Regions from separate parts of the Blastococcus sp. SYSU DS1021 genome, predicted to be linked through region 1. Evidence: predicted binding sites of a transcription regulator. Region 1 holds the regulator's gene; each other region holds the start of a gene.

Region 1 (10,358 bases):
CCCGGAGTGGCTCCGGGCCTGAGGCGTCAGCGGCGGTCGTCGTCGGGCGGCAGCGGGACCATCGCGTCGTCGTCGCCGGTGGCCGGAGGGGTGGGTGGCGCCCCCCGGCCGCTGTCCTGGTCGGCGCCGGCACCCATCGGGTTGCGCGGCGGGCCGCCGATGCCCTCGGGGTCCCGGCCCGGGTCGTCCAGCTCGCTGTTCGAACCCAGCCGGCTCGATCCGCTCTCGCTCATCGGTTCCTCCTCCGTGCGTCGCGTTCGTCGCGCTGGCCCTACCCCTGCCGCCGGTCGGGATGCATCCGGGGCGTCGATGCGTTGTACCGGGCGATGACAACTCAGGTGCTTTCCATGCAGGACCGTGCCACGCTGGAGACGATGACGACCGCCCCCGACGCCCTGCCCCTCGACGAGCAGGCCGACCTCGACACCCGCTCCGCGCCCACCGGGCGGTGGGCCGAGGCCGACGACACCACCGGCTCCTACGCGCTCGAGGCGCGCGGCGCCCTGCGCCGGGTGGCCGGTCTCTCCACCGAGCTCGCCGACGTCACCGAGGTCGAGTACCGGCAGCTGCGACTCGAGCGCGTCGTGCTCGTCGGCGTCTGGACCGAGGGCACCCAGGCCGACGCCGACCGCTCGCTGGCCGAGCTGGCCGCCCTGGCCGAGACGGCGGGCTCGCAGGTGCTCGAGGCGGTCAGCCAGCGGCGCGACAAGCCCGACGCTGCCACCTACGTCGGCTCGGGCAAGGCCAACGAGATCCGCGACATCGTCGCCGCCACCGGCGCCGACACCGTCATCTGTGACGGTGAGCTCACCCCCGGCCAGCTCAACCAGCTGGAGAAGGTGCTCAAGGTCAAGGTCGTCGACCGGACGGCGCTGATCCTCGACATCTTCGCCCAGCACGCGACGAGCCGGGAGGGCAAGGCCCAGGTCGAGCTCGCCCAGATGCAGTACATGCTGCCGCGGCTGCGCGGTTGGGGTGAGTCGATGTCCCGGCAGGCCGGTGGCCGGGTCGCCGGCGGTGGCGGCATCGGTACCCGCGGACCGGGTGAGACGAAGATCGAGACCGACCGCCGGCGCATCCGCGCCCGGGTGAGCAAGCTGCGCCGGGAGATCGCCGGCATGGCGACCGCCCGCGCCACCCAGCGGGCGAGCCGGGGACGCAACGCCGTGCCGAGCGTGGCGATCGCCGGGTACACCAATGCGGGCAAGTCAAGCCTGCTCAACCAGCTCACCGGCGCCGGCGTGCTGGTGGAGAACGCGCTGTTCGCCACCCTCGACCCGACGGTGCGCCGGGCGCAGTCGCCGGACGGCCGGGAGTACACGCTCACCGACACCGTCGGCTTCGTGCGCCACCTGCCGCACCAGCTGGTGGACGCGTTCCGCTCCACGCTGGAGGAGGTCGCCGCGGCGGACCTGCTGCTGCACGTGGTCGACGGCTCCGACCCCGATCCGCTCGGTCAGATCGACGCCGTCCACGTCGTGCTGAGCGAGATCGACGCGGCCGCCGTGCCGGAGGTCATCGTCGTCAACAAGGTCGACGCGATGAGCGAGGAGGACATCCTCACCCTCCGCCAGGCCCTGCCGGGCGCGGTCTGGGTCTCGGCCCGCACCGGCGTCGGCATCGACGCCCTCCGCAAGCTGGTGGCCGAGCGGCTGCCGCACCCCGACGTCGAGGTCGACGTGCTCGTGCCCTACGAGCGCGGTGATCTCGTGGCCCGGGTGCACCGGGACGGCGAGGTGCTCGGCGAGCGGCACGAGGACGGCGGCACACGGCTCACCGCGCGGGTGGACGGCGCCCTCGCCGCGGTGCTCGAGGAGTTCGCGGTCCCGGTGGGCTGAGCTGGGGCGGTCGATCGGCTCGGATCACGATCCGGTCACGGGCCGGTACGGTGGCGGCGTGACCAGGGGCGCGGTGCGGGTGGCCGAGTCACCGCGCGCCGCCCCCGTGGTCCCGCCCGGCCGGCCGCCGTGGTGGCTGGTCGCCGTGGCGCTGCTGGTCGGCGTCCTCATCACCGCCGACCTGCTCCGCCACGGGCCGTCGGAGCGGATGGACCTCCGGGTGTCGGAGATCGTCAGCGACTGGGGCCTGAGGGACACGCCGGGCTACCCGGCGGTGTGGGTGGTCACGCAGCTCGGCGGGCGCGTGACCATCCTCGTCGTCCTCGCCGGCCTGGTCGGCTACCTGCTGTGGCGGCGCGGCACCTGGATGCCGGCCCTCCGCGTGCTGCTGGCGCTCGGGGTGCTGACCGCCGGGGTGTACGCGATCAAGCACGGGATCGGGCGGACGGCGCCGGCGTTCCCGGGCTCCTACTTCTTCCACGCCGACGGCGCCTCGTTCCCCTCCGGTCACGTCGCCAACGCAGTGCTCATGTGGGGGGTGGCCCGCTGGCAGGCGGTCGAGTACGGGCTCCCGCCGGCGGTACAGCGGACCTTCTGGTGGCTGAGCGTCGTCGGGCCGGTCGCCACTGGCGCGGCGATGGTGTCGCTGGACTTCCACTGGGTCACCGACGCGGTCGTGGGCGCCGCTGTCGGGATCGTCCTCCTGGGCGTGGTTCATGCACTGGACGCGATGGTTCTGTCACGCTTGGTACGTGCCCGAGCAGGCCAAGCGAGTTCCTAGCCGCGCCCGGCGGCGTCGGCTCGTCGTCGCGAGCGCCCTGACCGGCGCCCTGGCCGTGCTCGTCCCCGGGTCCGCGTCGGCGGAGGAGCCGGCGCCGGAGGTCCGGTGCGCCATCACGGACCCCCGACTCGCCGAGCTGTCCGGCCTGGTGGTGGTAGGAGAGCAGATGCTCGCCCTCAACGACGGCGGTGACCGGGTCGAAGTCCTCGGGCTCGATGCCGCCTGTGCGGTGGTCGACGTGCAGGCCGGGGCCGCGGACCCCTTCGACCCCGAAGACCTCGGCGTCGGCTCGGACGGGAGCGTCTGGATCGCCGACACCGGTGACAACGGCACGAGCCGTGCCACCGTCGCGCTGCATGTCCTCCGGCCCGACGGCGCGGCAGCGCTGCATCGGCTGACCTACCCCGACGGCGCGCACGACGCCGAGGCGCTGCTCCTGGCCCCGGACGGGACGCCGTACCTCGTGACCAAGGAAGTGCTCGGCTCCAGCGGGGTCTACCGGCCCGCCGCCGCGCTCGTCGACGGCGGCACTGTGCCGATGGAGCGGGTGGGCACGGTCAACGTCACCCTCACCGGAACCCCGGGTGGCCCCGTGGGTCGTGCGGGGCAGTTGCTGATCACCGGAGGTGCCGTTGCCGGCGACGGGAGCGCACTGGCGCTGCGCACCTACACGGACGCCTACGTGTGGCCGCTGTCCGGTTCGGACGTGCCCGGTGCGCTGGCCGGCGAACCGGTGCGGGTGGCGCTCCCCGAGTCGCCGCAGGGCGAGGCCGTCAGCTTCTCCGCCGACAACCGGGCGCTCGTGGTCGCGAGCGAGGGCCTGCCCAGCGCCGTCACCGTGGTTCCCCTGCCCGCCGCGACCGCCGCCGCGAAGCCGACTCCCGCGGAGGACCCGCTGCCGTCCTTCGCGGAACTCACCCGCTCGGACCGCTCGCCGATCGCCTCGGCGCTGATCGCCGCCGTCGTCGCCACTCTCGTGGTCTGGGTGGGCGGGAAACTGCGCCGCCGGACCTGACCCTCAGACCCGGCGCAGGACCGACACCACCCGCCCGAGGATCGTCGCCTCGTCTCCGGGAATCGGTTCGTAGGCCGGGTTGTGCGGCAGCAGCCACACGTGACCGTCCCGGCGCTTGTAGGTCTTCACCGTCGCCTCGCCGTCGATCATCGCCGCCACGATCTCCCCGTTCTCGGCGGTCGGCTGCTGGCGGACGACGACCCAGTCGCCGTCGCAGATGGCGGCCTCGACCATCGAGTCGCCGGCCACCTTGAGCATGAAGACGGTTCCCTCGCCGACCAGCTCGCGCGGCAGCGGGAAGACGTCCTCCACCGCCTGCTCGGCGAGCACTGGGCCACCGGCGGCGATCCGGCCCACGAGCGGGACATAGGCGGGCGCGGCGGCCTGCACGCCGTCGCCGACCACGGGGGGTTCGACCGGTGCGGCGGTGGCCCGGCCGGCATCCCCGGGCAGTCGCACGTCCAGGGCGCGCGGGCGGTTCGGGTCGCGCCGCAGCCAGCCCTTCTTCTGCAGCACCGAGAGCTGGTGCGCGACCGAGGATGCCGAGGACAGCCCGACGGCCTCGCCGATCTCACGCACCGACGGCGGGTAGCCGCGCCGGTCGATGGAGTCGCGGATCACCTCGAGCACCCGCCGCTGCCGCTGGGTGAGCCCGTCCCCATCGGCCGCGCGGTCGGGAAAGGCCCGTACCGACGCCGAACCGTCCGCCGTCCCCGGGGCCACGCCCGCGGTGCCGCCCCGGTTGCCGGACGTCCTGCTCGAGTCCGCCACGTCTCCTCCTCGCCGGCTGCCCGCGCAGCTCTCGACCCTCGTCGTCGGAGGAACGGTAGCGCCGATCGGCGGCCACTTCAAACAGGTGTTCGAAACTTTCCCGTGTCGCTCCCCAAGTGTCGGTCCCATCCGGTAGACATCGGACAAGCGTTCGAATCGAACACACGTTCGCGTCCGGCGGGTGCCGGCCAGGAGGGCTGAACACATGACGAGCAGCACGGCACTGCGGGTCCGCGGCCAGGTGTCGGTCGACCCGGGGGAGCGGCGCGCCGGTCCGCCACCCGCCCGGCGTCTCCGGGTGCTCCCGCCGCCTCGCTCCTACGCGGAGATGCCCGAACCTCTGCCCGCGCCGGCTCGCGGGAGGATGAGCGGCCCACGGGCGACGGTGGGGCGATCGCCCGGCCGGGGGCGTCGGGAGCGGGTGGAGCAGCCGCCGCTCCGGTTGACGTCGCGCGGCCGTCGTGTGCTCGCGGTCCTCACCCTCCTCCTCGCCGCGGGCGTGATCGTCCTCGGCAGCGCCGTCCTCGGGGATGCGGGTGGCGGATTGGAGCTCATGGGGACGACCAATGTGATCGTCGAGCCGGGTGACACGCTCTGGTCCATCGCCGGCGCGGTCGCCGACGGGCGCGATGTCCGCGACGTCGTCGTCGACATCCAGCGGCTGAACGGGCTCGGCTCCGCGGCCATCTCGCCTGGTCAGGTCCTCGTCCTGCCCTGACGGCCCCGTAGGGCTCGGTGCCTGCGCGCCAGGGCGAGGTGTTCACAACGCGGCCCGGCGACTTCGTCAACCCTCAGTACAGGCACGTTCACCGTGCGTGCTGGTCGGCCACCTACGGTACGTCCGTGTCCAGCGTCATGGAGAACCGCGCCGCCGTGTTCACCACTCGTCCCCAGGCCGTCGAGGTCCACCAGGCGGGTGCCTGGTGTGCGGGGGAGCTGTTGGGGTGGCGACACGACGACTCCGGCGCGTGCCAGATGTGGGTGCGGGTCGTCGCCGGAGGCGAGGAGCAGGCGCTCTGGATCGACCTGGGGGATGTGCGGCTCCCGGAGTCGCCGGCCGTCGAGGTGTCCCCGGTGACGCAGGCGATGCCCGCCTCCCTGTCAGCGGCACCGCTGCGTGACGGTCCGTCGACCGATGTCGAGGCGACCGCCAGCCTGCCGCTGCTGCGCGACCGCTGCGAGCCGCGAACCGGTGCCCAGCGGCCGGGCGGTCGCCGGCGCGCGCCGGAGAGCGACGCCGTGCAGGCCGCGCCGGCGTCCTCGGTGCCGGTGCCGGTGCCGCCCCCGGGTCGGCACCGCGCTCCGGCCACCGAGTCCGGCCCGGTCGTGGGCCGGCACCGCGCCGCCGACACCGACCTCTTCCCGGCCGTCGTCGAGAGCGCGCCGGACGCGCAGTCCCCGACCCGTGAGGACCGACCGCGGGGCGGTGGCTGGTCGGTGCCCGCGGCCCGCTCCGCGAGCACGGTCGAGACCCGCTCCACGGCGAGCGGCTGGACCCCGCCGGCCGACGTCGACCAGGATCTCCTGACCCGCCCGATGCGGTTGAGTGACCAGATCCCGCACTCGCGGCGGCCCCGGGTGGGCGGCGCGGTCAGCGTCTGATCGTCGTTCGGCGGCCCTCGCCGCGTCGACCCCGCGGGGGTGCTCGGCGCCGCCGTCGCGTGCCCGCCGGGTCGCCCGTGGCCGGGTGCGGACCGCCCAGTTCGCCGATCGGTGTGCGGCCGGCGCGTGGTTCTGCGGGTCGGAACCGCGCATGAGCGCACAGCCTTGCCGGGGCGAGCGTCCCCGGGTCGTTCCTGCGGTGTGTCGCCGCGCTCGGCACCCTCTCCGGGGAGCGTCGGGCACGGAGTTCGGCGCGTCGTCGCGGCGTGTCCTGTGACAGCTGGGGACCGCTGTTCCGCCTGCGCACCGCAGTGTCGGGGCGGAACACGCCGACGGAACGATCACTTGCACATCTTGTGTGGCCCGTCCTAGGGTTCCCCTACATCTAGTAGTTACAGAGCTGTAAGCCCGTCCACAGGCTGGTCCTCAGGTTGTCCCCGGCGCATCCACCGGATGTCCCCAGGGGAGTGCACAGCCGGCCGGTGGCGGGCGCGGCGCGAAGGGAGGTGAACCACCGTGCGTTGCCCGTTCTGCCACAACGCCGACAGTCGGGTCATCGACTCGCGGGAGGCCGACGAGGGCGCCACCACCCGGCGTCGTCGCTCCTGTCCTGCGTGCGGGCGGCGGTTCACCACCGTCGAGGAGGCGGTGCTCGCCGTCGTCAAGCGCAACGGCGTCAGCGAGCCGTTCAACCGCAGCAAGGTGGTTGCCGGCGTCCGGCGGGCCTGCCAGGGCCGGCCGGTCGACGAGGGCCAGCTCAAGCTCCTCGCCCAGCAGGTGGAGGACGCCATCCGCGCCAGCGGCGCGGCGGAGGTGCCGAGCCACGAGGTCGGCCTGGCCATCCTCGGCCCGCTGCGCGAGCTGGACGAGGTGGCCTACCTCCGGTTCGCCAGCGTCTACCGCTCCTTCACCTCGGTGGCCGACTTCGAGCGGGAGATCGCCGAGCTGAAGGCCCGGCAGCCCGCCGCGCCGCCGGGGGAGACGGGCCCGCCCGAGCCCCGGCGACCCGTTCCGTCCGGCACCGGCGCCGGCACCTGAGAACTGTCGGTGCCACCCGATAGACAGCAGTTCGAGCAGTTACCGATCGCGGCTCTTCCCCAGCCCCCGATCCACCACCGCGCAGCACCACCGCGCAGCCCCGCGAAGCACCACGCGACACACGACCAGGGAGAGCTCCACACCATGACCGAGACCGACGACCGCGTGGCCGGCGCCCGCCCCCGCCGCAGCGCCAAGACTCCCAGCCGGGCCAAGGGCCTCAAGATCAAGCGCGTCTTCACCACCGCTGGTGTGCACCCGTACGACGAGGTGACCTGGGAGCGTCGTGACGTCGTCATGACCAACTGGCGGGACGGCTCGATCAACTTCGAGCAGCGCGGTGTCGAGTTCCCGGCCGAGTGGAGCATCAACGCCACCAACATCGTCACCACGAAGTACTTCCGCGGCGCCGTCGGCACCCCGCAGCGCGAGACCAGCCTGCGCCAGCTCATCGACCGCGTGGTGCTCACCTACACCGAGGCCGGCCGCGAGCACGGCTACTTCGCCACCGAGGGCGACGCCGAGGTCTTCGAGCACGAGCTGACCTGGATGCTGCTGCACCAGTACTTCAGCTTCAACTCGCCGGTCTGGTTCAACGTCGGCACGAGCGCGCCGCAGCAGGTCAGCGCCTGCTTCATCCTCGCCGTCGACGACGAGATGGACTCGATCCTGAACTGGTACCGCGAGGAGGGCCTGATCTTCAAGGGCGGCTCCGGTGCCGGCCTGAACCTCTCCCGCATCCGCTCCTCCAAGGAGCTGCTCTCCTCCGGCGGCACGGCCTCCGGCCCGGTCAGCTTCATGCGCGGCGCCGACGCCTCCGCCGGGACCATCAAGTCCGGTGGCGCCACCCGCCGCGCGGCGAAGATGGTCGTCCTCGACATCGACCACCCCGACATCGAGGAGTTCATCGAGACCAAGGCGCGCGAGGAGGACAAGATCCGCGCGCTGCGCGACGCCGGGTACGACATGGACCTCGGTGGCAAGGACATCACCAGCGTCCAGTACCAGAACGCCAACAACTCGGTCCGCGTCTCCGACGAGTTCATGCGCGCGGTGGAGGAGGGCGACGAGTTCGGCCTGCGGGCCCGCCTCGACGGCTCGGTCATCGAGACCGTCGACGCCAAGTCGCTGTTCCGCAAGGTCACCCAGGCCGCCTGGGAGTGCGCCGACCCGGGCATCCAGTACGACGACACGATCAACGACTGGCACACCAACCCCGAGACCGGCCGCATCAACGCGTCCAACCCGTGCTCGGAGTACATGAGCCTGGACAACAGCTCGTGCAACCTGGCGTCGCTGAACCTCATGAAGTTCCTCAAGGACGACGGCACGTTCGACGCCAAGAACTTCGTGAAGGCCGTCGAGCTGGTCATCACCGCGATGGACATCTCGATCTGCTTCGCCGACTTCCCGACCGAGCCGATCGGCGAGACCACCCGCGCCTACCGGCAGCTGGGCATCGGCTACGCCAACCTGGGCGCCCTGCTCATGGCGACCGGCCACGCCTACGACTCGCGCGGTGGCCAGACGCTGGCCGCGGCGATCACCTCGCTGATGACCGGCACCGCCTACCGGCGCTCGGCCGAGCTCGCTGGCATCGTGGGGGCCTACGAGGGCTTCGCCCGCAACGCCGACGCGCACGCCCGGGTCATGCGCAAGCACGCCGCGGCCAACGACGCGATCCGCCCGGTGGGCGCCGACGACGCCGACGTGCTGAAGGTCGCCACCCAGCAGTGGCAGGAGTGCCTGGAGATCGGCGCCGAGAACGGCTGGCGCAACGCCCAGGCCTCGGTGCTGGCCCCCACCGGCACGATCGGTTTCATGATGGACTGCGACACGACCGGCATCGAGCCGGACTTCTCGCTGGTCAAGTTCAAGAAGCTGGTCGGCGGCGGCTCCATGCAGATCGTCAACCAGACGGTGCCGCGGGCGCTGCGGAGCCTGGGCTACCAGGAGGAGCAGATCGAGGCGATCGTCGAGTACATCGCCGAGCACGGCCACGTCGTCGATGCCCCGAGCCTGCGCCCGGAGCACTACGAGGTGTTCGACTGCGCCATGGGTGAGCGGGCCATCTCCCCGATGGGCCACGTCCGCATGATGGCCGCGGTCCAGCCCTTCATCTCCGGCGCGATCAGCAAGACGGTCAACATGCCGGAGACGGCGACCGTCGAGGACGTCGAGACGATCTACTTCCAGGGCTGGAAGATGGGTCTCAAGGCGCTGGCGATCTACCGCGACAACTGCAAGGTCGGCCAGCCGCTGTCCGGCGGCAAGGGCAAGAACGACGGCACCAAGGACGAGGTGAAGGCCGAGGCGACGGCGCCGGCCGCGCTGGCGCACCCGGTGCGCAAGCGGCTGCCGAAGAAGCGGACGAGCGTCACCACCTCGTTCAGCGTCGCCGGGGCCGAGGGCTACATGACCGCCGGGATGTACGAGGACGGCAGCCTCGGTGAGGTCTTCCTGAAGCTCGGCAAGCAGGGGTCGACCCTCGCCGGCGTGATGGACGCCTTCTCCATCTCGCTGTCCATCGCGCTGCAGCACGGTGTTCCGCTGGAGACCTACATCCAGAAGTTCACCAACATGCGCTTCGAGCCGGCCGGCATGACCGACGACCCGGACATCCGGATCGCCCAGTCGGTGATGGACTACATCTTCCGTCGCCTGGCGCTGGACCACCTGCCGGTCGAGAAGCGGGCCGGGCTCGGCATCTTCACGGCCGAGGAGCGCGCGGCCCAGGTGGCCGGGTACGACACCTCTGCCTCGACCGCCGCGGTCGTCGAGGAGGAGGAGGTCGACCTGGAGCAGCTGCGCGGCTCCGCGCCGATCGAGAGCGCTCCGGCCAAGGAGAAGGTGACCCCGGAGGGTCCGAAGTCGGTCAAGGAGGCGCACTCCTCGGCCGAGCTCCTCGAGCTGGTCACCGGCACCGCCACCGACGCGCCGCTGTGCATGACCTGCGGCACGAAGATGCGCCCGGCCGGCAGCTGCTACGTCTGCGAGGGCTGCGGCTCCACCAGCGGCTGCAGCTGAGATGAACGGCCAGGAGGACTTCCGCTGAATCGGACGCCTTCTCCCGCCTGAGGGCAGGAGCGCCCGATCCCGGTCGGCGGGAGACCTCCTCGGCCAGCACGGCTCGCCCACCGGCCCGGCTCTGCTCGGCAGAGCCGGGCCGGTGGCATGTCCACGGCCGGAACGACGCCACCGGCGGACGGTCGGCGGCCGTGATGACGGAGCGGCGACTCAGCCGGGGTGCGGGTGGCCGCGGCGGGCGACCGTAGGCTGGTGGCGGTACCGATCACGCTCGGAAGGACGACGA
Region 2 (10,358 bases), on a different contig from region 1:
CGGGGGTGAGCCAGGACGGTGCCTGGTAGGAACCGAACACCAGCGTGCTGCCGGCGGGCAGGAGGTTGATCGGCTGGACGCTCGGCCCGGCCGGGGTGCCCCCCGGCGTGGCGGGAGCCGGCCGGTCGGGGACGAAGGTGACCGTCGAGCCCGTCACCGGGACGACGCCGTCGATCTCCAGCCCGGGGCGCGCGATCCCGAGCTCGCGCAGCGCGCGGTTCGACTGGATCTGCCGGTTCAGGTCGAGCAGTCCGTCGGTGGCGCTCAGCGTCGTGAAGGTCTCGGTGGTGGCCGAGTTCGCCGGCCCGGCCTGCACGTCGATGCGGTACGTGGTGCCCGGTGCGAGCTGCTCCACGGGGTGGGCGTACAGCGTGTTGGTGGCCGGGTCCCAGACGACGCGGTCGACGCCGGTGCGCCACCCGCCGCGCTCCTGCCGCACGGTGATCCGCTCGGCGACCTGGGCCGGGTCGACCGGGGCGCTGAAGCGGACGGCGATGCGCGGGTCGAGGTCGAAGCCGTCGAGCTGGTTGAGCCGCTCGACGAGACCGCAGGTGACGACGGTGCCGCAGTTCTCCGTCGGCAGGGCGACCCGCAGGCCGGTGAGCTGCTGCCGGTCGGGAACGGTCAGGTCGTTCGTGGGGAAGACCGATACCGGCTGGGCCGGTGCGGGGGCGGCGAGCGCGGGGGAGGCGGTGGCCGTGACGGTCACCGCCGCAGCCAGGGCGCTGATGACCGACGCGGTCGTCCGGCGCCAGGGATGTGAGGACAACGGGTCTCCTATGCCTGAGGGGACCTCTTCCTAACCCACTGGTGACACGAGCCACAATGGTTGCCAGCTGCATCGGTGCAGACCGTGGCGCTGCGCTGCGCGGATGGGTCCGTGCACGGTGCTCGCAGCCCATCACGGGGGCTACCAGCACGGATTGCCGAGCACGACCGGACCCCGTGCCCCCCAGATGCCGCGGGGCCCGGGACCGACCGGTCCCGGGCCCCGCCCAGCCGTACAGCCGGGCGGCTCAGTTCGCCATGTCCACGAAGCGGCTGTAGTGGCCCTGGAAGGCGACCGTGACGTTGGCGGTCGGGCCGTTGCGGTGCTTGACCAGCATGATGTCGGCCTCGCCGGCCCGCGGGGACTCCTTCTCGTACATGTCCTCGCGGTGGATCATCATCACCATGTCGGCGTCCTGCTCGATCGAGCCGGACTCGCGGAGGTCCGAGAGCATCGGCTTCTTGTCCTGGCGCTGCTCCGACCCACGGTTCAGCTGCGACATCGCGATCACCGGGACCTCGAGCTCCTTGGCCAGCAGCTTGAGCGCACGGGAGAACTCCGAGACCTCCTGCTGGCGGCTCTCGACGCGCTTGCCCGACGTCATCAGCTGCAGGTAGTCGATGACCACGAGCTTGAGGTCGTTGCGCTGCTTGAGCCGCCGCGCCTTCGCCCGGATCTCCATCATCGTCATGTTCGGCGAGTCGTCGATGTAGAGCGGGGCGTCGGCGACCTCCCCCATCCGGCGCGCGAGCTTGGCCCAGTCCTCGTCGGAGAGGGAGCCGGCGCGCATGTGGTGCAGCGGCACCTTCGCCTCCGCCGACAGCAGACGCATGGTGATCTCGTGCTTGCTCATCTCCAGCGAGAAGATGACCGCGGGCAGCCCGTGCTTCACCGTCGCCGACCGGGCGATGTCCAGCCCCAGGGTCGACTTGCCCACGCCGGGACGGGCCGCGATGACGACCATCTGGCCCGCCTGCAGGCCGTTGGTCAGCTCGTCGAGGTCGCGGATGCCCGTGGGCACACCGCGGGCCGTGCCGCCGCGGGAGGCGATGGCGTCCAGCTCGTCCATCGTCGGCTGGAGGACGTCCTCGAGGCGCGAGTAGTCCTCGCTCATGCGTTTCTCGGTGACGTCGTAGATCTCCTGCTGGGCCCGGTCGACGATGTCGTCGACGTCGCCCTTCCCACCGGCTGCGCCGTAGCCCAGCTGGACGACCCGGGTACCGGCCTCCACCAGCCGTCGCAGCACCGCCTGCTCGGCGACGATCGCGGCGTAGTAGCCGGCGTTGGCCGCCGTCGGCGTGGACTGGATGAGCGTGTGCAGGTAGACCGCGCCGCCCATCTTCGACAGCTGGTCGGTGCGGTTGAGCTCCGCGGCCACGGTGATCGCGTCGGCCGGCTCACCCCGCCCGTACAGGTCGAGGATGCAGTCGAAGATCACCTGGTGCGCCGGCCGGTAGAAGTCGTTGCCGTGCAGCACCTCCACGACGTCTGCGATCGCGTCCTTGCTCAGCAGCATGCCGCCGAGCACCGACTGCTCCGCCGCGACGTCCTGCGGCGGCTGCCGGTCGTACGCCGGCGCTGTCGCGGACGGTCGGCTGAACTCGTCGGCCACCGCCACGGGGGTACCTCCATCTCCTTGCGGGCGCGCCCGCATCACCACCACGCGCAGGGGAAGTACGCGAGCTCGGCGGACGGCGCCATGCCGAACACCTGTTCGGCTCCTGCCTACCGGAGGGGACTGACAGTCACGTCCGCTCGGTGGCCGGAGAGGACGTTAGGAAGCAGCGCGGGCCACGTCCACCACCGGTGTGCACACCGATCTGCACAACTTGTGGACAAGTCGGTGGACGGACGCATGTCGACATGTGGAGGAGTACGGGGACAGCCGCTCCGCGCCGGCGGTCACCCGCCAGCTGACCTGCAGGGACGCTGCCCACCGGGTGTGGACGGAGAAAACCCAGAAAGAAAATCCGAGGTGTCGTACCAGGAGCCACACCGGTGCACCGGTCCCCTCCGCGAGGCCGGCCGGCCACCTTCCGGACGTGGCGTCGTGACCGGCCGGCCACCTCGTGGACGGCGCGCGATGACCGCCCCAGCGCCCCCGTGGCGGGCTCCGGCTGATCCCCGCCCTCCCGGGCACCCTGCCCCGGTCGGACGGCGCGAGAGCGGTCCTCAGGGCACCCGGCGGGCCGGCCACGCCGAGCAGGGGGGTCCGGCAGGGGCACGGCGGAGGCGTCAGGGGACCAGGCCCCGCAGACGCCACGAGGGGCGCCGGACCTGCGTCCGACGCCCCTCGTGGGCGGTGCCTTCGTCCGATGGCTCACCCCGAGCGAGCACGGGGAGAGCGCGGACGGGGCGCCCCTCTGCCCGGTCCCGTCGCGAGCGGCGGGCGGCAGAGGGGCCTCGATCAGCTGGCGACGACCTCGATGGTCAGCTGAGCGTTGACCTCCGGGTGCACCCGCACGGTGACGGTGTGCTGGCCCGTGGTCTTGATGCTGCTGGGCAGCTCGATCCGGCGACGGTCGAGCTCCGGGCCACCGGCGGCGGTCACGGCAGCGGCGACGTCGGCGGTGGTGACCCGGCCGAACAGCCGGCCACCGTCACCGGCGCGCGCCGGCACCTGGACGGTCAGCCCGGACAGGCGACCGGCCACGGCCTGCGCCTCCTCGAGCGACCGGACGTCGCGGGTGGCACGCGCCCGGCGCAGCGACTCGACCTGCTTCTCCGCACCCCGGGTGGCGACGATGGCCAGCCCGCGGGGCAGGAGGTAGTTGCGGCCGTAGCCGCCCTTGACCTCGACGGTGTCACCGGAGGACCCGAGACCGGTGACCTCCTGCGTGAGGATCAGCTTCATCGTGCTCATGATCAGCGCGCCGTCGAGGTGTAGGGCAGCAGGGCCATCTCACGGCTGTTCTTCACGGCCGTGGCGACGTCCCGCTGGTGCTGGCTGCAGTTGCCGCTGACGCGGCGGGCACGGATCTTGCCGCGGTCGGAGATGAACTTCCGCAGCAGGGTCGTGTCCTTGTAGTCGATGTAGGTCGCCTTGTCCTTGCAGAACTGGCAGACCTTCTTCTTGGGCTTGCGAACAGGGGGCTTGGGCACTGATATCTCCAGTGAGGGAAGTGCGTGGGTGACCTGGGGTGGCCCTCCTGCAGGGGCCCACGCCGAGCGGAGCGAGGCGTGGGGGGCAGGAGGGTCCTCTTAGAAGGGCGGCTCGTCCGACGGCCCGGCGGGCGTCGACCACGGGTCGCTCGCCCCGCCGCCACCGCCGAAACCACCACCGCCGCCACCGCCGCCGCCGCTGAAGCCGCCGCCGCCCTCACCGCGCGAGGCGCGGGTGACCTTGGCGGTGGCGTAGCGCAGGGAGGGGCCGATCTCGTCGACCTCGAGCTCGACGACGGTGCGCTTCTCGCCTTCCTTCGTCTCGAACGAGCGCTGCTTGAGGCGACCGCTGACGATGACCCGCGATCCACGGGTCAGCGACTCGGCCACGTTCTCCGCGGCCTGCCGCCACACGTTGCAGCGGAGGAACAGCGCCTCGCCGTCCTTCCACTCCTGCGACTGGCGGTCGAAGGTCCGCGGCGTCGAGGCCACGGTGAAGTTGGCGACGGCAGCGCCCGACGGCGTGAAGCGCAGCTCCGGATCGGCGGTGAGGTTGCCGATGACGGTGATGACGGTCTCGCCGGCCATGGTCAGTGGACCTCGGGCCGCATCAGCTTCGTGCGCAGGACCGACTCGTTGAGGTTCAGCTGCCGGTCGAGCTCGGCCACCGCGGCCGGCTCGGCCTGGATGTCCACGACCGCGTAGATGCCCTCGACGTGCTTCTTGATCTCGTAGGCCATGCGGCGACGGCCCCAGATCTCGGTCTTGACGGTGCCACCGGAGTTGGTGACGACGGTCAGGAACCGGTCGAGCGAGGGAGCGATCGTGCGCTCCTCCAGGTCGGGGTCGAGAATGACCATCAGTTCGTAGTGACGCACGGAGAACCCCACCTCCTCTGGTCTTCGCGGCTGCAGGGAATCTGCAGCAGGAGGGTCGTACACGCGTCGCGCGCCCCGGCAGGAGCCGGAACGCGCGCACCCAGGCTACCAGCGGCGGAGCAGGGCGGGCCAGGCGCTGTCCGCAGGTGGGGGACCCCGTCCCTCCCCACCCCCTCGCGAGCTCGGGGCGGCCCCGGCGGGCCGAGCGACGAAGGCGACCCGTTGCCATGTTCTGCTAGCTCCACGTCGAGGCGACACCACGACCGGCGGATCACCCCGGTCACGGCCTCGACGATGACGTGACGTGCGCGATACGGGTGAACCCGCATCCCGTCGAGAAACCGGAGATCAGCATGGCCGTGCACCCCATCGGCGTACACGTGGGCACCGGAGCGGACGACGCACCCGTCCCCGGCCCGCTGGCCCGGGCGGCGGAGGTCGGCGCCGACGCGGTGCAGGTCTTCCTCGCCGATCCCCAGGGGTGGAAGGCGCCACCTCCCCGCCCCGATGCCGCGCAGCTGCGCGAGTCCGGCCTCGCGCTGTTCGTCCACGCCCCCTACGTGCTCAACGTGGCGACGACGAACAACCGCATCCGCATCCCCAGCCGGACGCTGCTGGGCAAGCACGCCCAGGCCGCGGCGGAGGTGGGCGCGCGCGGCCTCGTGGTCCACGGCGGGCACGTGCTGGCCGGCGACGACCCGGCTGTGGGCGTCGACAACTGGCGCAAGACGTTCGCCCGTCAGGCCGAGCAGGGCGGCTTCCCCGTGCCCGTGCTGATCGAGAACACCGCCGGGGGCGGCAACGCGATGGCCCGCGACCTGGACGCGCTCGGCCGGCTGTGGGAGGCCGTCGGCGAGTACGGGGCCGGCTTCGTCCTGGACACCTGCCACGGCTGGGCCGCCGGCTGGGACCTCGGCGCGGCCGTCGACGCCGTCCGCGCGGTGACGGGCCGGATCGACCTGGTCCACCTGAACAACAGCCGGGACGCCGCGGGCTCCGGACGCGACCGCCACGCGCCGCTCGACGGCGGGGAGATCTCCCGCGAAGTGCTGGTGGAGGTGGCGCGCGCTGCCGGCTGCCCGGTGATCCTGGAGACCCCGGGCGACGCTGCGGCGCACGCGGCCGAAATCGGGCTGCTACGCGACGCGCTGGGCTGACCGGCGCAGCACGAACCGGTCGGGAGCGTGCTCCAGCGGCCCACCGGCCGGGTCGTCCACCCCGGGCCAGCTGGTGCGCACGACGTCCCGGTCCGGATCCAGCACGTCCCGCACGACCAGCGCCATGAGGACGACGACGGCCGCGTCGCGGACGGTCACCGCGAGGAGGAACCACTCGACGTCGATCCCCCGGTTCTCCGTGCCCAGGTACCAGAGCAGCCGGGGCACCCAGAGCAGCGCCTCGGTGGCCTGCCAGGCCAGCAGCGAGCGCCATCGGGGCCGGGCGAGCACGGCCAGGGGGAGCAGCCACAGGGAGTACTGCGGGCTCCACACCTTGTTGGTGAGCAGGAAGACCGCGACCAGCAGGAAGGCGATCTGGGCGACCCGCGGTCGCACTGGCGCGGCCAAGGTCAGCCATGCGACGGCCGCGAGCCCGGCCAGCAGCGCCACCGCGACGGCAGCGTTGAGCACCGTCGGGGTCTGCCCCTCGGCCAGCGGGCCGTCGAGCAGCTGGTCGCCGGCGACGTGCAGCGCCAGGTTCCACAGGGAGTCGGGATCGGCCGGCCGCGCGCTGTTCAGCCGGAAGAAGCGCGACCAGTTCTCCGGCGCCAGCACCGCGATCGGCACGTTGACCACCGCCCAGGCGAGCACGGCAGCCACCGCGGTGCGCAGCCATACCCGCAGCCGCCCCGACCGCAGGCAGAGCAGGAAGAGGACTGCCAACAGGAAGGCCGGGTAGAGCTTGGCGGCGGCACCCAGGCCGAGGAGGACGCCGGCGAGCACCGGGCGGCGCCGGGCCCAGGCCCACATCCCCAGAGTGGCCAGCGCCACCGCGAACAGGTCCCAGTTGGTGAAGGCATGCACCACCAGCAGCGGGGACAGCCCGATCATCGCCGCATCCCACGGCCGGCGGCCGGCCAGCGCCAGAGTGGCCCGCAGCACGAGCAGGGCACACGCGGTCAGCAGCAGACAGGTGACCACGTAGTAGCTCTGCACCGGGGGGACGGCGGGCAGCAGCCCGGACGCCGCCGCGGCCCGGTCGTAGCCGGCGGCGACGGTGGCGGCCAGCGCCATGAACCCACCGGTGAGCACGGGGTACTCGACGGCGGAGTCCAGGTAGGGCAGGGCGCCGTCGCCGAGCCCGTGCAGCCCGAACAGCGGCACCGTGTCCGAGTAGCAGAAGTGCGTGTACTGGACGGAGCCCGACCAGTCGCCGTCGGCGCACGGTGCCTGCTTCACCCAGGCCACGGCCAGCGCGAGCGTGGCGAACAGCAGGCACACGCGCAGCGGCGTCCAGAAGAGCGCACGGCCGGTGAGGGCGAAGCGGCCCCACGGGCCCCCGACGGCTTCGCTGGCCTGCCGGACCACCGGATCGGTCCAGGAGGGCACCACGCGATCCGGCGCTGACCCGCGCTGAGTTCCACGTGGAACGAGCACGGGCCCGTCCGCGGTGGCGGACGGGCCCGTGGGCGTGCTGCGCATGGCAGCAGTGTGCGTGATCGGTCAGTCGACCGGCGGCGGGACGACGGGGCCGGGCGTGCCTTCCCCGGTGCCGCCGGTTCCCCCGGTGCCGCCCGTTCCCCCGGTGCCGCCCGTTCCCCCGGTTCCCCCGGTGCCCCCGGTCCCGCCGGTCCCGCCCGTGCCGCCGGTTCCCCCGGTGCCGTCCGTGTCACCGGTGCCGTCCGTGCCACCGGTGCCGTCCGTGCCACCGGTGCCGTCCGTGCCACCGGTGCCGTCCGTGCCACCGGTGCCGCCGGTACTCGGCGTCGTGGTGGCCGGGGCGCTCGAGGTCGGTGCGCTCGGGGTCGACGTGGACGGCGGGGCCGCAGGGGTGTCCACCGGCGCGGGCGCCTCGGTCGTCGGCTCGGGAACGCCCTGACCGGTGTCGCCGGTGATGAGCGGCCGGTCGGGCAGGTCCTCCTCCGGGGTGCCGGCGTGCACCGCGTTCATGTAGTCCTGCCAGATGGCACCGGGCAGCCCCGCGCCGTAGATGATCTGGCCCTGGGTCGTCCGGATCGGCTCGCGGTACTCGGTGCCCATCCAGACCGCGGTGGAGACCGAGGGGGTGTAGCCGACCATCCAGGCGTCGGAGTTGTCCTCGCGGTTCAGCCCCTGCGTACCGGTCTTGCTGGCCACCTCCCGGCCACCGTCGAGCGACCGGCGGGAGTAGGAGGCGACGTCCCCCAGCGCGACGGTCACGTCGTTGACGACGTCGGCCGGCAGCACCTGCTCGCCGGGCGGTGGGGCGTTCTCCAGGAGCACGGTCCCCTCGCTGTCGGTGACCCGGGAGATGAAGTGCGCGTCCCGGAAGACGCCACCCGCCGCCAGCGTGGCGAAGCCCTGGGCCTGGTCGATCGGGCGCATCTCGTACTCGCCGATGCCGATAGAGGAGCCGGTCAGCCCGTCGGCGTTGGCCAGCGTCGTGTAGCCCTCGAGGTTGCCGCTCTCCCAGGTCTCGGGGAGGCCCGTGGCCGCGCGGATCGTCTCCCGAACGTTCTCCGGGCCGACCTCGTACGCCAGGCCGTAGAACGTGGTGTTCAGCGACCGGGTGATCGCCTCGGTGAGCGTGCAGGCCGCGCAGCTGGTGCCGCCGGAGTTGGTGACCGGCTGGCCCGGGCGGTCGGGGAAGGTCTGCGGCGAGCTGCCGTCGCGTCGCGCCCGGATGCCGATGCCCTGCTCCAGCGCCGTGGCCAGGACGTAGGGCTTCACCGACGAACCGGGCTGCCGCACGGCCTGCGCGAAGTCGGTCCCGACGCCGTTCTCGCCGCCGTAGTAGGCGATCACCCCACCGGTGCGGGGATCGATGGACACCAGGGCCGACCGGAGGTTGTCCGGCTGACCGTCCAGCGCCGCCCGCGCACTCGCGACGGCGGCATCCTGCGCCGGCTTGCTGATCGTGGTCGTGATCTGCAGACCGCCGGCGTTGATCTCCTGCTCGTCGTAACCGCGCGCCTGGAGCTCCCGCCGCACCTCCTTGACGATGTGGCCCTCCGGGCCCTCCGGGGTGCCGAGCGGGGAGTCGCCCCGGGGCAGCACCTCGGGGTAGACCGAGGCCGCCCGCTCCTCGGCCGTCAGCCAGCCCTCCTCGACCATCGCGTCGAGCACCAGGCCCCAGCGCTTCTGCGCGCCCTCGGGGTTCGTCTCGGGGTCGTTGCCGGAGGGGCTGCGGATCAGGACGGCGAGCACGGCGCCCTGCTGCGGGGTCAGCTCGGCCGCCGAGACGCCGAAGTAGGTGTTCGCCGCGGCCTCGATGCCGTAGGCGCCGCGGCCGTAGTAGATGGTGTTGAGGTAGTTCTCGAGGATCTGCTCCTTCGAGAAGTTGTTGTCCAGCTTGATCGCCAGGAACAGCTCCTGGAACTTGCGGCTGAACGTCTGGTCGGACGTCAGGAAGGCGTTCTTCACGTACTGCTGGGTGATCGTCGAGCCACCCTGCGTGGAGCCCCCGGTGAGGTTGTTCCACGCCGCGCGGACGATGCCGGTGAAGGAGATACCCGGGTCGGTGTAGAAGCTCCGGTTCTCCGCGGCGAGCACGGCGCGCTGAGCGGGCTCGGAGATCTGGTCCAGCGGCACGTTGGTGCGGTTCTCGTCACCCAGCCGCGCCATCTCCGTGACACCGTCGGCGTAGTGGATGACCGTGGTCTGCTTGGTGGAGACCGAGTCGGGGCTCGGCACCTCGGTGCTGGCATAGACCACACCGACGAAGACGCAGAGCAGCGCGAGCAGCCCACCCATCACCGCGGCGGTGATCTTCAGCCGGCGATTGCGGCGCTGCTTCGTGCTTCGGGACGCCTTGCCCTTGGCGGCCGGGCGGCCCGGGGGGCGTCCCGAGCCACCGCGCGAGGCCCCGGTCGCGCCGCGCGAGGAGCCGGCCCCGCCACGCGAGGAGCCGGTGCCGCCACGCGACGCGGGAGGACGTCTTCCCGCGGGCGGTCGGCCGGAACCGCCACCCCCGCCGGTGCTGCGGGTACGGGCGGCCGGCGGCCGGCGCACCGAGCCGGCCCGCGGTGCGACGGGCGAGGTCTCGTCGTGGCTGGGCACGAGCGCACCCCTTCCTGGACTGTCGTGGGCGACGCCGGGCACCTGCCCGGACGCAGCGGTTCGTCTTCAGCTGTGGCAGCGGAGCAGGCCCGCCGCGTTGCGGGCCAGGTGGAGCACGTGGGACGGGGGTCCTGCCGACCGGCCCGTCACTGCTCGGGTGCCGCCCGGCGCCGGCCGCGGCGGGGCCGTCGGCCCGGCTCGGGCTCAGCTCCGAGGACGTACGAGCAGTCCAGGTGGTTCCAGCCGCAGCCGCGGCACACCTCGACCCGGTACACCGAGAACTCGTCCTGGGCGGCGTCCATGCGGGCGAGCTCGACCTCGGTCTTGGCCTGGCCGGCCACCGGCCCGAGGTGCTCGCCGTACACGTAGTTCACCAGGGTGAGACGTTCCCGTCGGCACACCGGGCAGGCGGTG
Region 3 (10,358 bases), on a different contig from region 1:
GCTTGCCCCCGGCGCGGGCCTTCTCCTTGTACTTCCAGTGCGCCGCGATGCCGTACTCGGCGGTGCGGTGCATGTCGTGGGTGCGGATCTGCAGCTCGACCGGCTTGCCCTGCGGCCCGATGACGGTCGTGTGCAGCGACTGGTACATGTTGAACTTCGGCATCGCCACGAAGTCCTTGAAGCGGCCCGGCACCGGCTGCCAGTGGGCGTGCATGATGCCGAGCGCGGCGTAGCAGTCGCGCACCGAGTCGACCAGGATGCGGATGCCGACGAGGTCCCAGATGTCGGTGAAGTCCCGGCCGCGGACGATCATCTTCTGGTAGATCGAGTAGTAGTGCTTCGGCCGCCCGGTGACGACCGCGTCGATCTTGGCCGCCTTCAGCTGCTCGGTCACCGACGCGGCGACCTCGGCCAGGTAGGTGTCGCGGGAGGGGGCCCGCTCCGCCACCAGCCGCACGATCTCGTCGTAGCGCTTGGGGTAGAGCGTGGCGAACGCGAGGTCCTCCAGCTCCCACTTGATCGTGTTCATGCCCAGCCGGTGGGCCAGCGGGGCGAGGATCTCGAGCGTCTCGCGCGCCTTCTTCTCCTGCTTCTCGGGCGGGAGGAAGCGCAGCGTGCGCATGTTGTGCAGCCGGTCGGCCAGCTTGATGACCAGCACCCGCGGGTCGCGGGACATCGCCACGATCATCTTGCGGATCGTCTCGGCCTGGGCGGCGTCACCCAGCTTCACCTTGTCGATCTTGGTGACCCCGTCGACCAGGTGGGCGACCTCCGAGCCGAAGTCGGTGGTGATCGTCTCCAGGGTGACGCCGGTGTCCTCGACCGTGTCGTGCAGCAGCGCCGCGATCAGGGTGGTCGTGTCCATCCCGAGGCCGGCCAGGATGGTGGCGACGGCGAGCGGGTGGGTGATGTAGGGGTCGCCGCTCTTGCGCTTCTGGCTGCTGTGCGCGGTCTCGGCGACGTCGTAGGCGCGTTGCAGCAGCGCCAGGTCGGCCTTGGGGTGGCTCTGCCGGTGCAGCGACGCCAGTGGCTCGAGCACGGGGCGCACCAGGCCGCTGCGCTGCCCGGCGACGATCCGCCGGGCGAGGCGGTCGCGCACCCGCCGGCGGGGGGTGCCGAGGTCGGCGTCGGGCGGGTCGGCGCCGACGTCGTCGGGACGGCGGACCGCGGGCCGCTCGGGCAGCGGGCTGCGGACCGGCGCCTCACCCACCGCATCGGCGACGGCCCCACCGGGCCGCGCCACAGCCGCGTCGGCGGCTACTTCGGAGGCCACGGGCGACTCCTGCGGCTGGCAGAGGGGGGACCCCCACCATGCTAGCCGGACCACGCCCGCCGCCGCCCGGGCGGCGAGCGGGTTCTCCCTCGGTCAGGTGGTCCAGAGTGCGTGCACCGGGTGCGGTGCCAGGAGGGCCCGCCCTCCGAGGGCCGCCAGCTCGACGACCACCGAGATCGCCGCCACCACGCCGCCGAGCTGCTCGACCAGCGCCACGGCGGCGCCGAGCGTGCCGCCGGTGGCGAGCACGTCGTCGACGAGCAGCACCCGCTGACCGGGGCGCACCGAGTCCGCGTGCAGCTCCAGCGTCGCCGTCCCGTACTCCAGGGTGTAGTCGGCTGACACCCGCTCGCGCGGCAGCTTGCCCGCCTTGCGGATGGGCACCATGCCCACCCCGGCGTCGAGCGCCACCGCCGCGGCCAGCAGGAACCCGCGCGCCTCCACCCCGGCGACGACGTCGAACGGCCGCGGACCGGACCCGTGCGGCGCCGCCAGCCCGTCGACCATGCGCCGGAAGGCGGGCCCGTCGGCGAAGACCGGGGTCAGGTCGCGGAAGACGATGCCCGGTTCCGGGTGGTCGGGGACGTCGACGGTGAGGGAGGCGATGAGCTCGTCGAGCGGCTGCTCGACCGGCGCCGCGCTCACCGGCGCCGCTTGCCCGACGGCCGGCTGGACCCGGGGCGCTGCGGGCGGGCACCCGGCCGCGGGGCGGCGCTGGCGCCCCGTGGCGCGTCCGGCCGCACCGACGGCGGCGACTCGACGACGACGTCGGCGGTGACGGCACCGGGCAGCTCGGAGGCCGCGGCCGCGCCGGTGCTCCGGCGCCGGCGGGCACTGGCCACGGGACCGGCCGGGACGGCGGCGCCGTCGGCCCGCGCGGCCGAGGAGCGCCTGGCCAGCACCCGCCGGCGCAGCGCCTGCTGGGCCGGCTCGCGCTCCTTGAGGTCGGCGACGATCGGCGTGGCGAGCACGATCGACGAGTAGGTACCGGCGGCCAGGCCCACGAAGAGCACGAGGGCCAGGTCCTTGAGGGTGCCCACGCCGAGCAGGCCGGCACCCACGAAGAGCAGGCCGGCGACCGGGAGCAGCGCGATGACCGAGGTGTTGATCGACCGCATCAACGTCTGGTTGACGGCGAGGTTGGCCGCCTCGCCCCAGGTCATGCGGGCGCTGCGCTCCAGGTCGCGGGTGTTCTCGTCGACCTTGTCGAACACGACGACGGTGTCGTACAGGGAGAAGCCGAGGATCGTGAGGAAGCCGATGACCGTCGACGGCGTGACCTCGAAGCCGACCAGGGCGTACACCCCGGCGGTGACGACGATGTCGTGCACGAGCGCGGCCATGGCGCCGACGGCCATCTTCGGCTGGAAGCGCACGGCGAGGAAGAGCACGACGGCGACGAGGAAGACCGCCAGCGCCACGAGCGCCTGGTCGGTGATGTCCTGGCCCCACTCCGCGCTGACCGACTCCGGGCTGACCTGCTGCGGGGCGATGCCGACGGCCTCGGCCATCTCCTCCACCACGGCGCGCTCGGTCTCGTTGTCCAGCTGCGAGGTGCGGATGAGCAGCGTGTTGCCGCCGACGACCTGGGCGGAGGCGACATCGGCGCCGGCGTCCTCCGCGGCGGCGCGCGCCTCCTGCAGCTGCTGCTCGGTGCCGGGCAGCCGGAAGCTGTTACCGCCCTCGAAGTCGATGCCGAAGTTGAACCCGCGGAAGACCATCGAGAGCAGGCACAGCAGCACCACGACCGCGGTGATCCGGTAGATCAGGCGGCTGCGACCGACGACGTCCAGGCCGGCCTCGCCGTTGTAGAGCCGGTGGGCCAGTCCGCCGCGTCCGCCGCGTCCGCCGGGCGCGGCCGGGGTGGCGGCGTCGTCGTCGCTGCCCGGGTCCTGGGGGAGCCCGGCGTCGGCGAGCGCCTCCTCGCCGGTGCTCACCGGCGGCTGCTCGGAGGTCGGCTCGGCCGGGTCCGTCGGGCGGGTCATGAGGTGCTCCTGTCCTGCCGGCCGCCGACCGCGGCGGTGGCACCGACGAGTTCCCGCGCCGGTGCGGCGGGGCCCGTGCGACGGGTGTGCTCCACCCGGCCGAGGCCCGAGAACCGGTTCTTGCCGAAGTTCTTGAACCGGGAGAGCACGGCCATGAGCGGGTGGGTGAAGAGGAAGACGACGACGAGGTCGAGCACCGTCGACATGCCGAGGGTGAAGGCGAAGCCCTTCACGTCGCCGATGGCGAGCAGGTACAGGATCGCCGCGGCCAGGAAGCTGACCGCGTCCGCGGACAGGATGGTGCGCCGCGCCCGGACCCAGGCCCGGGGAACCGCCGACCGCAGCGACCGGCCCTCGCGGATCTCGTCCTTGAGCCGCTCGAAGTACACGACGAAGGAGTCGGCGGTGATGCCGATCGAGACGATGAACCCGGCGATGCCGGCGAGGCTGAGGGTGAAGCCGATCTCCCGCCCCAGCAGGATCAGGCAGGCGTAGACGACCACCGCCGAGAGGATCAGGCTGGCGATCATGACGAGGCCGAGCAGCCGGTAGTAGACCAGCGCGTACACGAAGACCAGCGCGATGCCGAGGGCGCCCGCGATGAGGCCTGCCTCCAGCTGCTCCTCGCCGAGCTCGGTGGAGATCGACTGGGCGGTGGCCTGGGTGAAGGTCAGCGGCAGGGCGCCGTACCGGAGCTGGTTGGCCAGCTCGGTGGCCGACTCCTGGTCGAAGCTGCCCTGGATGGTGGTCTGGCCGTTGATGGCGCCCTGGATGGTGGGCGCGGAGACGACCCGGCCGTCCAGGGTGAAGGCCACGTTCGACCCCACGTTGGCCGCGGTGTAGTTGGCCCACGTCTCCCGCCCGCCGGACCGGAAGTCCAGCAGGACGATCCAGCTGCCGTCGGTCGGGTCGGTGGCGGCGTTGGCGTCGTCGATCTCGGTGCCCTCGATGATCGTGGGGCCGAGCAGGTACTTGACGGTGCCGTCCTCGCTGCACGCGGCCACGAAGTCCTCGGGCCGGGTCACCTCGCCCAGCAGCTCCTCCGCGTCGCAGGTCAGCGTCGCGAACTCGGCGGCGGCCTCCTCCTGCGTGACGGCGGGGGCGTCCGGGTCGGGCAGCGTGGGGTCGGCGACGGCGCCGTCGCCGGTCGCCGGGTCCTCCGCCGCGTCGCCGGTGTCCTCCGCGGCGCTCCCGTCGGCCGTCTCCCCCTCGGTCGCCTCGGCGTCGGTGCCGGGCTCCTCCTCGGCGGGGCCGGCGGGGGCCACCTCCAACACGGGCCGGAAGCGCAGCTGCGCCGTGGCACCGAGCTCCCGGGCCTGTTCGCCGTCGTCCCCGGGCACCGAGATGATGATGTTGGAGTCGCCCTCGGTGACCACCGAGGCCTCGGCGACGCCGAGGCCGTTCACCCGCTGCTCGATGATCCGCCGGGCCAGCTCCAGGTCCTCCTGGGCCGGCGCCTGGCCGTCGGGGGTGCGGGCGGTCAGGGTCACCGTCGTGCCGCCGCGCAGGTCGAGGCCGAGCTGCGGCGTCCGGGTGTCCCCGGTGAAGAAGACCAGCCCGTAGAGCAGGGCGACGATCAGCACGAACGCGCCGAAGTAGCGCCCCGCGGGGAGGGTGCGGTTGGCCACGGAGGTCCCCCGGGTCAGACGGTGCCGTCGGCCGGGCGCGCGGGGTCCTCGTCGGACGGCGCGGTCCCGGCCGGGCGGCGGACCTCGAGGATCGCCTGGCGGGCGAAGGTCGCCACGACACCCGGCGCGATCTCGAGGTCGATGGTGGTCTCACCGACCCCGGCCACCGTGCCGTGCATGCCGCTGGTCGTCATGACCGGGGTGCCGACGGTCAGGGAGGCCAGCAGAGCCGCGTGCTGCTCCTGCATCTTCTTGCGCTGTCGCGCGGGCAGCACGAACAGCACGACGGCCAGCAGGGCCAGCATGATCAGCGGGAAGTACTCCACGACAGGTGTGCCTCTCTTCCGCGACTGGTTGCTCGCGGTGGGTGCGGCCCGGGACGGGACCGCTCGGGTGCATCGGTTGCCGTACGCACGGCGACCAGGCGGGACGCGCACGGCCCGGCCTGCGAGTTGCGCGCCAGCGTCCGGGAGTCTAGGCGTCGAACAGGGTCTCTGACGACGACCCCGGTGCCTGTGGGTCTGCTGTGACCCGGCCGAGCGCGCCGCCGCCGGCCGGCAGCGGCCGGCCGAGGTGCGCCCAGGCGGCCTCGGTCGCGACCCGCCCGCGCGGCGTGCGGGCCAGCAGCCCGGCGCGCACCAGGAACGGCTCGCACACCTCCTCGACCGTGTGCGGCTCCTCGCCGACGGCCACCGCCAGGGTGGCGACGCCGACCGGCCCGCCACCGAACTTGCCGACCAGCGCGTCCAGCACCTCCCGGTCCAGCCGGTCCAGGCCCAGGTGGTCGACGTCGTACAGGGCCAGCGCGGCCTCGGCGACCTCGCGGGTCACCCGGCCGTCGGCCTCCACCTCGGCGTAGTCGCGCACCCGGCGCAGCAGCCGGTTGGCGATGCGCGGGGTCCCGCGGGAGCGCCCCGCGATCTCCGCCGATCCCTCGTCGGTCAGCTCCACCCCGAGCAGCGCCGCGCTGCGGGCCAGCACCCGCTGCAGGTCGGCCGGCTCGTAGAACTCCATCTGGCCGACGAAGCCGAACCGGTCCCGCAGCGGGCCGGTGAGCAGCCCGGCGCGGGTGGTGGCGCCGACCAGCGTGAACGGGTTGATCTCCAGCGGGATCGCCGTCGCCCCGGGGCCCTTGCCGACGACGACGTCGACCCGGAAGTCCTCCATCGCCATGTAGAGCAGTTCCTCGGCGGGGCGGGCGATGCGGTGGATCTCGTCGATGAAGAGGACGTCGCCGGGGGCCAGGTTCGAGAGCATCGCGGCGAGGTCGCCGGACCGCTCGATCGCCGGCCCGCTGGTGATCTTCACCGAGGTGCCCAGCTCGGAGCCGATGATCAGCGCCAGGCTGGTCTTCCCCAGCCCGGGCGGGCCGGAGAGCAGGACGTGGTCGGGCGTGCGGCCACGGCGGCGCGCCCCCTCGAGCACCAGGGCCAGCTGGCGGGCGACCTTGGGCTGGCCGATGAAGTCGTCGAGCGAGTGCGGGCGCAGCGCCGACTCGACGACCCGCTCCTCGTCCCCCGCCTGCGGCGACACCGACCACTCCGGCGCCGCCTCGGCGGCCAGCTCACCGGTCAGCGACCGGTCGAACGGCGCGGTCACGACCTACCCAACAGCTGGAGCGCCCGCCGCAGCAGCACCGCGACCTCCACGCTCCCCGTCGCCGCGAGCTGCTCGTCGGCCACCGGGGCCAGCTGGGCGACCGCCCCCTCGGCCTCCTTGCCGCTCCACCCCAGCCCGACGAGGGCCGAGGTGAGCTGGTCCCGCCACGGGGCCACCGGCGTGACCGCCGGCAGCCCGGCGGGCGCCGGCGCGTCCAGCGAGGTGTCGGTGCTGGTCGAGCCGAGGCGGTCGCGCAGCTCGAGGATGAGCCGCTCGGCCCCCTTCTTGCCGATGCCGGGGACCTGCATGAGCGCCTTGACGTCGGCCATCGAGACGGCGCGGCGGACCTCCCGCGGCGGGTGGATGGCCAGCACCGCCTGGGCCAGCCGCGGCCCGACGCCGTTCGCCGTCTGCAGCAGCTCGAACAGCTGGCGCTCGTCGTCGTCGGCGAAGCCGTAGAGGGTGAGCGAGTCCTCGCGCACGACCAGGCTGGTGGCCAGCCGGGCGGCCTCCCCCACCTGCAGCCGGGCGATCGTCCCCGGGGTGCACTGCACCGCCAGGCCGATCCCGCCGACCTCGACGACGGCGCCGTCGGGCCCCACCGCGGCCACCCGGCCGTGCACGCTGGCGATCATCGGGCCGCCACCCCCGTCCACCGGGGCAGCGTGCCGGTGGACCGCACCGGCGCGCCGATCCCGCCGGCGATCGCGGCGGTCCGCAGCCGCTGCTGCGCCGGGCCGCGCCACGCGTGGCAGACCGCCAGCGCCAGGGCGTCGGCGGCGTCGGCCGGCTTGGGGGCGGTGGCGAGCCCCAGGACCCGGGTGACCATGAGGGTGACCTGCTCCTTGTCCGCGCGGCCGTTGCCCGAGATCGCCGCCTTCACCTCGCTGGGCGTGTGCCAGGCGACCGGGCGGTCGGCCTGGGCGGCGGCCAGCGCGGCGACGCCCGCCGCCTGCGCCGTGCCCGTCGCCGTGCCCTTGTTGTTCTGGGTGAACACCCGCTCGATCGCCACGACGTCGGGACGGTGCTCGCGCAACAGCGCCGTGACGGCGGTGTGCAGCTCGAGCAGCCGCAGCTCGAGGTCGAGCTCGGCCATGGTGCGGACCACGCCGACGCCGACCACCGTCGGCCGCGCCCCCGGGCGCCCGTCGACCACGCCCCACCCGCACCGGGTGAGGCCCGGGTCGATACCGAGCACCCGCATCGTCACGCTCCCGTCAGCCGAACTGGTGTTCGACCGAGGCTAACCGCAGCCCCCGACCGGACCCCGTCAACACGCCAGGTGATCTGACGAATCGGCACCGGGGTCCTTCTAGGCGTCGGCGGTGACCTTCTCCATGACGTCGTCGGGCACCTCGTAGTTGGCGTAGACGTTCTGCACGTCGTCGAGGTCCTCGAGGGCGTCGATGAGCTTGAAGACCTTGGTCGCCCCGTCCTCGTCGAGCTCCACCTGGACGCTGGGCAGGAAGCCGGCGTCGGCCGAGTCGTACTCGATACCGGCCTCCTGCAGCGCGGTGCGCACGGCCACCAGGTCACCGGGCTCGCAGATGACCTCGAGCGTGTCGCCCAGGTCGCGCACCTCCTCGGCGCCGGCGTCCAGCACCGCCATCAGCACGCTGTCCTCGTCGACGTCGCCGGACTTCGGCACCACGACCACGCCCTTGCGGGAGAAGAGGTAGGAGACGGAGCCGGGGTCGGCCATCGACCCGCCGTTGCGGGTCATGGCGGTGCGGACCTCCATGGCCGAGCGGTTCTTGTTGTCGGTGAGGCACTCGATGAGCACCGCGACACCGCCGGCCGCGTAGCCCTCGTAGGTGATGCCCTGGTAGTCGACGCCACCGGCCTCGGCGCCCGATCCGCGCTTGACCGCGCGGTCGATGTTGTCGTTGGGCACCGAGCTCTTCTTCGCCTTCTGGATGGCGTCGAAGAGCGTCGGGTTGCCGGCGGGGTCACCGCCGCCCGTGCGGGCGGCGACCTCGATGTTCTTGATCAGCTTGGCGAAGAGCTTGCCGCGCTTGGCGTCGATCCCGGCCTTCTTGTGCTTGGTCGTCGCCCACTTGGAGTGGCCGCTCACGGCTCTCCCCTCTCTGCGTCGGCCAGGTGAGCGCGCACGATGTCGACGAACAGCGCGTGCACCCGGCGGTCCCCGGTCAGCTCGGGGTGGAAGCTGGTGGCCACCACGTCGCCCTGGCGGACCGCGACGATCCTACCGTCGGCCGCACCGCCCACGACCCGCCCGAGGACCTGCACCCCCGGGCCGGCCTCCTCCACCCACGGCGCGCGGATGAAGACGGCGTGCAGCGGGCCCCCGCCGAGCCCGTCCAGCTCGACCCGGGTCTCGAAGGAGTCGGCCTGCCGGCCGAAGGCGTTCCGCCGGACGGTCACGTCCAGCCCGCCGACGGTCGGCTGCCCCGGCGGGGCGCCGACCAGCCGGTCGGCGAGCAGGATCATGCCCGCGCAGGTCCCGTAGGCGGGCAGCCCCGCGCGCACCGCCGCGCGCAGCGGCTCGAGCAGACCGAACCGCCCGGCCAGGGTCCCCATCGTCGTCGACTCCCCGCCGGGGACGACGATCCCGTCGACGCCGGCCAGCTCCTCCGGCCGGCGCACCGGCCGCGGCTCGGCCCCCTCGGCCCGCAGCACCGCGAGGTGCTCGCGGACGTCGCCCTGCAGCGCCAGCACCCCGATGACGGGGGCGGTCACCACCCGCGGGTGGCGTAGCGCTCGGCCGCCGGCAGCGTCGAGACGTCGATCCCGACCATCGGCTCGCCCAGCCCGCGCGAGACCTTGGCGATCACGTCGGGGTCGTCGGAGAACGTCGTCGCCTGCACGATGGCCGCCGCCCGCTGCGCCGGGTCGCCGGACTTGAAGATGCCCGAGCCGACGAACACGCCCTCGGCGCCCAGCTGCATCATCATCGCCGCGTCGGCCGGGGTGGCGATGCCACCGGCGGTGAACAGCACCACCGGCAGCTTGCCGAGCCGGGCCACCTCGGCCACCAGGTCGTACGGCGCCCGCAGCTCCTTGGCGGCCACGAAGAGCTCGCTCTCGTCGAGGGTGCCCAGCGCCTTGATGCCGGCCCGGATCGACCGCATGTGCCGGGTGGCCTCCACGACGTTGCCGGTGCCGGCCTCGCCCTTGGACCGGATCATCGCCGCGCCCTCGGAGATGCGCCGCAGCGCCTCGCCGAGGTCGGTGGCGCCGCAGACGAACGGCACGGTGAACGCGTGCTTGTCGATGTGGTGCGCCTCGTCCGCGGGGGTGAGCACCTCGGACTCGTCGATGTAGTCCACACCGAGGGACTGCAGCACCTGCGCCTCGACGAAGTGGCCGATGCGGGCCTTGGCCATCACGGGGATGGAGACGGCGTCGACGATCCCCTGGACCATGTCCGGGTCGCTCATCCGCGCGATGCCGCCCTGGGCGCGGATGTCGGCCGGCACCCGCTCCAGCGCCATCACCGCCACGGCGCCGGCGTCCTCGGCGATCCGGGCCTGCTCCGGCGTGACGACGTCCATGATGACGCCGCCCTTGAGCTGCTCGGCCATGCCGCGCTTCACGCGGTCGGTACCGGTCCGGGCGACGGACGGGTCGGGCTGCGTCGTCACAGGTTTCCGCCTTGGGGTCGAGAACGGGGGTCCCCCACCCTACGGGCGTCAGCCGGCGAGGCGGCCGGCCACGTCGGCGTCCTTGGTCACGTCGCCCAGGCGGTCGTCGATGTCGAAGTAGCGCGGCAGCGGGCGCGTGCGGTGCAGGCCCGCCCAACGGGGGAAGCGCCGGCCGCGCAGCTCGCGGGTGTCGCGCACGGCGTCGTTGTAGAACCGGCGGGCCAGGGCGACCCGCGTCTGGGTGCCCGCCAGGTCCGCGCGCAGCGCC

Evidence for each region. Region 1 encodes LexA, which represses DNA repair genes until DNA is damaged. Its sites were predicted from a motif close to TCGAACANNTGTTCGA; they were not measured.
Region 2: a site for LexA is predicted at 2,472-2,487, ahead of dnaB (replicative DNA helicase). Genes of this name have one in related genera too.
Region 3: a site for LexA is predicted at 7,707-7,722, ahead of ruvC (crossover junction endodeoxyribonuclease RuvC). Genes of this name have one in related genera too.

Annotation. Positions count from the first base shown of each region.
Region 1 is NZ_JBJHAL010000012.1:42,032-52,389, forward strand. It holds gene dapF (diaminopimelate epimerase) at 1-22, shown strand, start outside; gene ACI8AP_RS10970 (hypothetical protein) at 27-233, opposite strand; gene hflX (GTPase HflX) at 348-1,838, shown strand; gene ACI8AP_RS10980 (phosphatase PAP2 family protein) at 1,897-2,619, shown strand; gene ACI8AP_RS10985 (hypothetical protein) at 2,591-3,634, shown strand; gene lexA (transcriptional repressor LexA) at 3,638-4,405, opposite strand; gene ACI8AP_RS10995 (LysM peptidoglycan-binding domain-containing protein) at 4,611-5,123, shown strand; gene ACI8AP_RS11000 (hypothetical protein) at 5,249-6,007, shown strand; gene nrdR (transcriptional regulator NrdR) at 6,524-7,045, shown strand; gene ACI8AP_RS11010 (vitamin B12-dependent ribonucleotide reductase) at 7,190-10,072, shown strand; gene ACI8AP_RS11015 (IclR family transcriptional regulator) at 10,325-10,358, shown strand, end outside.
Region 2 is NZ_JBJHAL010000014.1:64,083-74,440, reverse strand. It holds gene ACI8AP_RS12260 (Ig-like domain-containing protein) at 1-769, opposite strand, end outside; gene dnaB (replicative DNA helicase) at 1,017-2,387, opposite strand; gene rplI (50S ribosomal protein L9) at 3,177-3,623, opposite strand; gene rpsR (30S ribosomal protein S18) at 3,635-3,871, opposite strand; gene ACI8AP_RS12240 (single-stranded DNA-binding protein) at 3,971-4,459, opposite strand; gene rpsF (30S ribosomal protein S6) at 4,462-4,749, opposite strand; gene ACI8AP_RS12230 (deoxyribonuclease IV) at 5,103-5,906, shown strand; gene ACI8AP_RS12225 (glycosyltransferase family 87 protein) at 5,886-7,295, opposite strand; gene ACI8AP_RS12220 (transglycosylase domain-containing protein) at 7,410-9,638, opposite strand; gene ACI8AP_RS12215 (DUF5318 family protein) at 10,091-10,358, opposite strand, start outside.
Region 3 is NZ_JBJHAL010000007.1:41,052-51,409, reverse strand. It holds gene ACI8AP_RS07075 (RelA/SpoT family protein) at 1-1,273, opposite strand, end outside; gene ACI8AP_RS07070 (adenine phosphoribosyltransferase) at 1,367-1,918, opposite strand; gene secF (protein translocase subunit SecF) at 1,915-3,258, opposite strand; gene secD (protein translocase subunit SecD) at 3,255-4,886, opposite strand; gene yajC (preprotein translocase subunit YajC) at 4,901-5,212, opposite strand; gene ruvB (Holliday junction branch migration DNA helicase RuvB) at 5,361-6,485, opposite strand; gene ruvA (Holliday junction branch migration protein RuvA) at 6,482-7,141, opposite strand; gene ruvC (crossover junction endodeoxyribonuclease RuvC) at 7,117-7,689, opposite strand; gene ACI8AP_RS07035 (YebC/PmpR family DNA-binding transcriptional regulator) at 7,798-8,559, opposite strand; gene pdxT (pyridoxal 5'-phosphate synthase glutaminase subunit PdxT) at 8,556-9,185, opposite strand; gene pdxS (pyridoxal 5'-phosphate synthase lyase subunit PdxS) at 9,182-10,090, opposite strand; gene ACI8AP_RS07020 (hypothetical protein) at 10,139-10,358, opposite strand, start outside.